DNA from 3 places in the Paenibacillus sp. G34 genome. Region 2 is predicted to be linked to each of the others. Evidence: riboswitches for the same ligand, from Rfam matches in the RefSeq annotation. Region 2 holds a riboswitch; each other region holds the start of a gene.

Region 1 (2,269 bases), 1.5 Mb from region 2:
TGAATAGCACGGTTGTTCCAAGTAAGTACTTCAAGATCGATCTCATTGTACGGATTGCGGCGGATGGCCTCTTGTACGATGGCTTCAACGAAAGCTTTGCCATGACCTTGACCACATTGATTCGGGTGCATGCCGAGGCCAATACGTGTAACATTCTGGAGCGGAAAATACTGTGCAAAACCATACACATGATTATCCTGATTCAGGACAATGGCATATTGCTCTTCTCGCAGTTGTGCATCTCCAAACTCGACTTCCAGTGCTTTCATCTGTTCCCACGGCAACCAGCTATAGATATTGTAAGGCGGATCATATTGCCAGCTACAGATGAGTTCTGCATGACCTTCCTGCATAGGCACCACATGAAACGTCAAAGGGGCTTCATTCTTCATATAAAAGCGCATGCTCCTCTCTCCGTTATCCGTTCATTGTTCACTCTACAAAAGACCTGTCCATTTGACAAGTCTTCAATTCTCAGAAAAAAATGAAACAAAAGTACGGATCACTCCGTTTATATTATAACGGGTTGGGTAAAAACATCATAAGGGCACGGATCAACGAAGGAAGATAACATGTTGGTTCAGGAACATATACATGAATTGTAGCATCAGCAACCACATGGGATCAGAAAGCATAAAAAAACCGCCGGATACATTCCTGCGGAGAATGTACCGGGCGGTTCTGTTTATACTTCGTTACAGTATGATGTTGATTCCGGCTTGTCCCTAGTCGAGGGCCAAAGACTCATACGCGTCCGTGCTCATAATCCGTTTAGCGCCAATGTAGCGGTTAGCCCAGTAATCTTCACTCAATGAGCTGATCGTTACACCTTTGGAAGAAGAAGAATGTGCGAACTTGCCACTTCCTACAAAAATACCTACGTGAGACACGCCTTTACCTGTTGTGTTAAAGAACACCAGATCTCCAGGTCTCATCTCCATGCGAGATACGGAATCCCCCATGTCGTATTGAGAGCTAGATTGACGAGCCAAATCAATACCTAGTTTGTCGAATACATACCGTGTGAATCCGGAGCAGTCAAAACCATCAAGTGTTGTTCCTCCGCTTTTGTATGTAGTTCCCATTGCTGAATCAATGACTTTATCCATCTTAGAATCTGCAAACGCGCTGCCTGCTCCAAGTGATAATGCAAATGTGAGGCTAAGTACTGCTGCTGTAAGTTTCTTCTTAAACAAGTGATATACCCCTTCCAACGCCTGCGAGGTTAGCTTAAGGATTCGGTTGAAGGTCCCCTATGATCCCTCTGTTTCAAGATCAATTCACCCATAACTGGTTCCCCCGCTTCCCAGGTGCCAAGAATTTGGCTATGCTAGTTATTGCACCTGAAAAAGAAAAGAAAATTTAATTTTAAGGATTTAATTTTAAGTTGTTACAAATAAGGATTTAAAGATTACAAAGTTGTTACTAAAAGCTCACTGCGATTATTGTACCAGAGGCTTAGTACTTTGGCAACGTTTAGCAGCAAAATTAGCAAAAAAAACCTCGACCTTTGACGGGGAAAGGTCGAGGTTTGTGTATTTATACGCAATAACGAATGAAATGTTTAACATGAGATGGTAACAAATTTTTATTTTTGAAAGCGATATCAGATTGCATGCGAAATTGTGGGATTAACCTATATGATCTTCATTTCTGGTTGATGTCGATTGCCATAAGCGAAAATGACTACAAATTTTCCACATGCTGAGCAGGCTGCGGGCAAGGGGGTAGGTTTGTTGCAAGATCAGCCCGGAGAGTCCTGTCAGGAACCATGAGGCAGATGTGAATGCACCAAAGACAAACAAATGAACAACTCCGAGCGCCAGCGCAATGCCGATGACAGGGAAGATGCGGCGTACAGCAATCCACAGTCCCTTAAATGTACCGTGAGTTCGTCCTTCTCCTTCAGGGTCAGAAATGCCAAACTGCATATAGAGCACGGCATGGTGTACAATCCAGCCATAGATGATCCAGCTTGCTACATATGGGATGCCAGGAAGTAATAGATGAAGAGAATGAAAGCTATCCATTATTGTTGAATACAAAATGGGAACGAGCCAGTATCCAGGAAGTAGTATGAGTACTGTACGTATGGTGTGCGTCAGGAGCATCGGTTTCCATAACTTTTTAATGCCCTGAATAAAAGGAATGCGTTCTTCTGTAGAATTGTAATGTTGAAGGGAGTAAAGCAATCCTGCTTGAATGAGTGGACTGATCAACAGGCGAAGCAGCAACATGGCACCCAGAATCCATAGATAGCGCTGGACTT
Region 2 (2,269 bases):
ATGTGTATTTGATTATCCAGACCATTATTCAGTTCTAACTTAGAATGCCATAATATATAAAAAGGCTGATGCACCACGGTATCCTCATACCGGGCGTATCAGCCTTTTTGTGTCTTTACTTTTTAAACAACTCGAAGCATGTATACCTCTAACTCGGGCCGGATCTAACTTCATGCTCATACAGGTCTGCTCGTATCCTCATCAGGTATAAGTAATGGAAGTAGTTCATCCAGAGACGCCACTGTCCAGTCTGCGCGCTCGTCATCCGATAGCTCTGGCTGGAACCTTCCGTACCCTTGCAAAATACGAATCGTGCGTAACCCCAAACTACGCGCTGGCATGATATCATTATCGATTCGATCTCCGACCATCACCGCTTCTTCTGGAGCGCATCCCGCCTGCTTCAAAGCAACCGCATACAACTCCGGATCAGGCTTGGACACCCCTTCTTCTGCCGAACATGCCAGAACATCAACATATTTTCGAAGTCCGTAGCTCTCTAGTCTTGCTTCAGTACCAGGGCTCTGATTGGCAATAATGCCAATACGATAGTGCTGCGAAAGCTGCTCAAGCACCTTGGTTGCGGAAGGGAACGGTCGCTCCAGTTCTTTACGGAATTTTAGCTTGTCCTGAATCTGAATGCGGTGATCTTCATCATGAATGTATGTACGTATGGCAACTTTCATGGGCCATTGTTCATACTTGCGATAACAGATTGCAAACAGCTCTCGCACCGCTTCAATTGTAACTGGATAACCGTAAGCGCCGGCTTCTCGAACAAACTGCCCGATGATATCGTCTACAGGCTCCCATTCGTCCACCAGCGTATCCCCCACATCAAAAAACAACCACTTCAATCCGGCAATATCCGGCACGCCGATTCCTCCTTGTAAGCCGCATTTTACCCTAGCTTGCACGCTGCATCCATAAAAAAAGAAGACCCACGACAAGCATGAGTCTCCTCAAATTCCGTTAGTCCATAGCTGCAATTATAGCAGGCACCTTACATCGAATCAATCACAAGCTGCTGACTTCAGCTTGCGGTTTGTTACAGCTATTGAGAAGAAAGCCGACTTCTCCATTCAATGAATATACGATTTTATCTGCTCCCATACCCCGATAAATCCCTTTAGGATGGCTCTGCTCGGTGATCACACACAAAGACTTTGAAGTCCACGAGCGGCAAATCTGCAGGTAACGGCAGGTCAAATTCAAACTATTTTCAAAAATAAATACATTTCCTACACTACCCTGCGGCAAAAACCATTTTTCAGCCGCTGCCGTATTCATACGAATGACGTGTTCTACCCCAATGCGGCGAAGTTTGCGCTCCTCACCAGCGCTGTTTGTCAGAACGGCAAAAGGCATTTTTTTGTACATCAGCAATTTAACAAATTTACGTCCAGCTTCATTCGGAGCCGTTACCAAAATCATCTCTGTATCCATCATTCGTTCCTCCCTTGGCGTGAAAAGACAACAAAAAAGAAGCGTGGGGACCAAGGCCTCCGGAACGCTTCTTAAATAATCCATGGCAAAAGCGCCATGAACCAGCGTGCGGTTTGTTGCCTCTCCCTTTAACGCTTACGAGGTTAGCTGACGGATTCGGGCGCGAGAGTCGCCCTATTTCCGGCTGTCACCGGAAAATTCACCCCATGGATGTCTGCTGCTGTAACACAGCACACCCTGTTGGTTCCCCCGTTTTCCACCCACTACGAATGGAAACTCAGCGATTAAAACATCGTTCGTAAATCTTAAGTAAAAGATCGATCGATATTATCGTTTGTTTCGTTTTTCATGTACAGTTTAATTAAAATTCAAATTACGATATGAATCATACACCCGTGCCATGATCATGTAAAGTGCACACAGATCACCGAATCGTCAGATTTCCGGCAATATACATTAATAATAACGCTTACAATGAGGTTATACGCCATCCATCTCATCCAAGCTATCTAATTCTCAGCCGCACGAAAATTAATTTGTACATTCCTCACCTATGCGGAACTTCCAATTAGCGAATGAACATAACAACGATAAATCAAAATAAGTTTTGCATTATTTAATTGCTTAAAATATAATAAACATATCAAGAAAAATAGGATGGAGGCAATCCCCATGTCAGTCTATGATTTCAAAGTAAACACCCTACGTGGACAAGAGATTGAGATGTCCCAATATCGAGGCAAAGTGTTGTTAATTGTGAATACCGCGAGTCAATGTGGTCTCACCCCTCAATTCAAAGGCCTGCAGGAACTGCAGGATAAAT
Region 3 (2,269 bases), 1.6 Mb from region 2:
ACACATACACATCTCGATGCACCACAATTCGACGAAGACCGAGAGGACATGATCCAGCGGGCCATTGATGCAGGCGTTACTCGTATGATCAACATCGGTTTTAATCGGGAAACCATTCCGACAACGATGAAATTGGCTGAAACGTATGATTTTATCCATGCAGCTGTAGGGTGGCATCCGGTGGATGCGATCACGATGCAAGAGGGTGATCTGGAATGGATTGCATCATTGTGCAAACATGAAAAAGTGGTAGCAATCGGTGAAATTGGTCTTGACTATCACTGGGACACTTCACCGAAGGAGGTACAGCACCGCGTATTACGACAACAAATTGCATTGGCACGTGAATTAAATATGCCTATTGTTATCCATAATCGGGATGCTCATGAGGATATTGTGCGTATTTTGCGTGAAGAGAAGGCTGGGGAGGTCGGCGGTGTGATGCATTCCTTCTCAGGCAGCTGGGAAACAGCGAAAATGTGTCTGGATTTAGGATTCCATTTGTCCTTTGGGGGACCTGTCACATTTAAGAATGCCAAACAGCCTAAAGAGGTGCTAGCCAAAGTGCCGATGGATCGATTTTTCCTGGAAACAGACTCCCCGTATCTGACACCCCACCCTTATCGTGGAAAACGGAATGAGACAGCGCATGTACGTCTGGTTGCCGAAGCAGCTGCGGAAATTAAAGGCATTTCGGTGGAGGAAATTGCTGCAATAACCACCAAAAATGCCATGGAACGTTTTGGGATTCGATAAGAAATCGAGTAAATCAGGTGAAAAAGGGAGTTATAGAGAGGTAATTTGCTCTTTGCCTCGAATAATTGAAGAATATTACAATATTTTAACCAAATATTTAGAAAAACGTACTTGATCCATGCTTTACAACATGCATCAAAACAGGATATCATCTTTTCAGTGAATTGTTGTGCGGAAAATTGGACAGATGTTCGGGGGATGAACAAAGGGACACTTTCCGATGAAACAACATTACTTTCATGAATCAATCTCGCTGAGTCTCCGTTATCGGAGAGCGGGGGAACCAATAGGGCTTAAACATCGGTGATTCTAGCCGGTGCGCATCGTTCGCTGACCCAAAAGCAGCGGAATGTTCTGCGAAGCCATATTTGATTTCTTCTTTGGGTCTCGGGGTGAATTCAAGGGCGTCCGCCATGAGCGGGTGACCTAAGATAGGGCGGCTCTCTTTCGCCCGAACCCGACAGCTAACCTCGCAAGCGGAAAAAGAGAGGCAACCTCGTGCATGAATTTCCGATATTCAAAATCATTCGGAAGCCACGAAAGGGTCTCTTACACTCTTTCTTTGGCTTTTTTTGTTTTGAATAAAAGAAATATTGTCATCATACGGTAGGTATTCAGGAGGATGACATCATGTTGCGAAGAGGGGTTCATGGTGCAGAACCGGTCATTATCTCTGATCTGTGTTCTGTAGAAAATTTGGTATAGTCGCGTCAAAGACATCATGCATTACTTTAGACGGCGAGGCTATGAAGGAGGACGGAGAAGTGGGCATATTCCAACCAGAAGAGACCCATGAGTCACGATCATCCAGTAAGTCTTTCGCGTTGCGGTGGAAGCATGAGAACTTGCGTCAAATGGCATTGATCGCGATATTCTCAATTGCGCTTGCAATCATGATCTTGTTAGTCGTTTACGGTCAGGCCGGGAAGCAGGTATCACTGGTTATTGACGGCAAAGCTCAGGTGGTAGAGACTCGTACAGGAATGCTTCAGGAAATGTTAGAGGAGCAATCAATCACAGTCAGCCCTCACGACAAGGTATCCATGCCCATGAACGGGGCAATTACCGACGGAGACCGAATCGTTATTGAGCGGGCCGTTCCAGTTAAAATCACGGCAGACGGAGACACCAAGACTCTTTATACAACCGATTCATCGGTACAGGGTGTAATTCAGCAATCAGGTATTAAAGTTGCAAATCATGATAAAGTGTATCCAGCGCTCGGAACCGCAATTAAAGCGGATATGAAGATACGTGTAGTGCGTGTAACAAAGCATACAGTGGATGTGAAACAACCGATGGCTTACAAGGTTGTGAAAACGGCAGACCCGAGTTTATTCCAAGGGGATAACCGTGTTGTAGTGAAAGGCAAGGAAGGCACAATCGTGCAGCATATCGAAAAGGTATTTCAAGACGGAGAACTGGTCTCCAAAAAGATGGTGGGTAAAACGGTCGCAACCAATCGTGTAGATAAGGTGATCGCTGTAGGTACGAAGGCGAAGCCGGTTGTGAA

The links. A riboswitch is a leader RNA that binds a small molecule or an ion and turns the genes downstream of it on or off. The one in region 2 is predicted to bind cyclic di-AMP.
Region 1: another riboswitch for cyclic di-AMP. It lies ahead of AC1VYS_RS00510 (C40 family peptidase); the one in region 2 lies ahead of AC1VYS_RS07030 (hypothetical protein).
Region 3: another riboswitch for cyclic di-AMP. It lies ahead of AC1VYS_RS00135 (ubiquitin-like domain-containing protein); the one in region 2 lies ahead of AC1VYS_RS07030 (hypothetical protein).

What each region holds. Positions count from the first base shown of each region.
Region 1 is NZ_CM166469.1:107,766-110,034, forward strand. It holds gene AC1VYS_RS00505 (GNAT family N-acetyltransferase) at 1-392, opposite strand, end outside; gene AC1VYS_RS00510 (C40 family peptidase) at 726-1,196, opposite strand; cyclic di-AMP (ydaO/yuaA leader) riboswitch at 1,200-1,337, opposite strand; gene AC1VYS_RS00515 (hypothetical protein) at 1,632-2,269, opposite strand, start outside.
Region 2 is NZ_CM166469.1:1,600,726-1,602,994, reverse strand. It holds gene AC1VYS_RS07040 (Nramp family divalent metal transporter) at 1-38, shown strand, start outside; gene AC1VYS_RS07035 (HAD family hydrolase) at 177-875, opposite strand; gene AC1VYS_RS07030 (hypothetical protein) at 1,018-1,446, opposite strand; cyclic di-AMP (ydaO/yuaA leader) riboswitch at 1,564-1,739, opposite strand; gene AC1VYS_RS07025 (glutathione peroxidase) at 2,119-2,269, shown strand, end outside.
Region 3 is NZ_CM166469.1:30,150-32,418, forward strand. It holds gene AC1VYS_RS00130 (TatD family hydrolase) at 1-756, shown strand, start outside; cyclic di-AMP (ydaO/yuaA leader) riboswitch at 998-1,251, shown strand; gene AC1VYS_RS00135 (ubiquitin-like domain-containing protein) at 1,521-2,269, shown strand, end outside.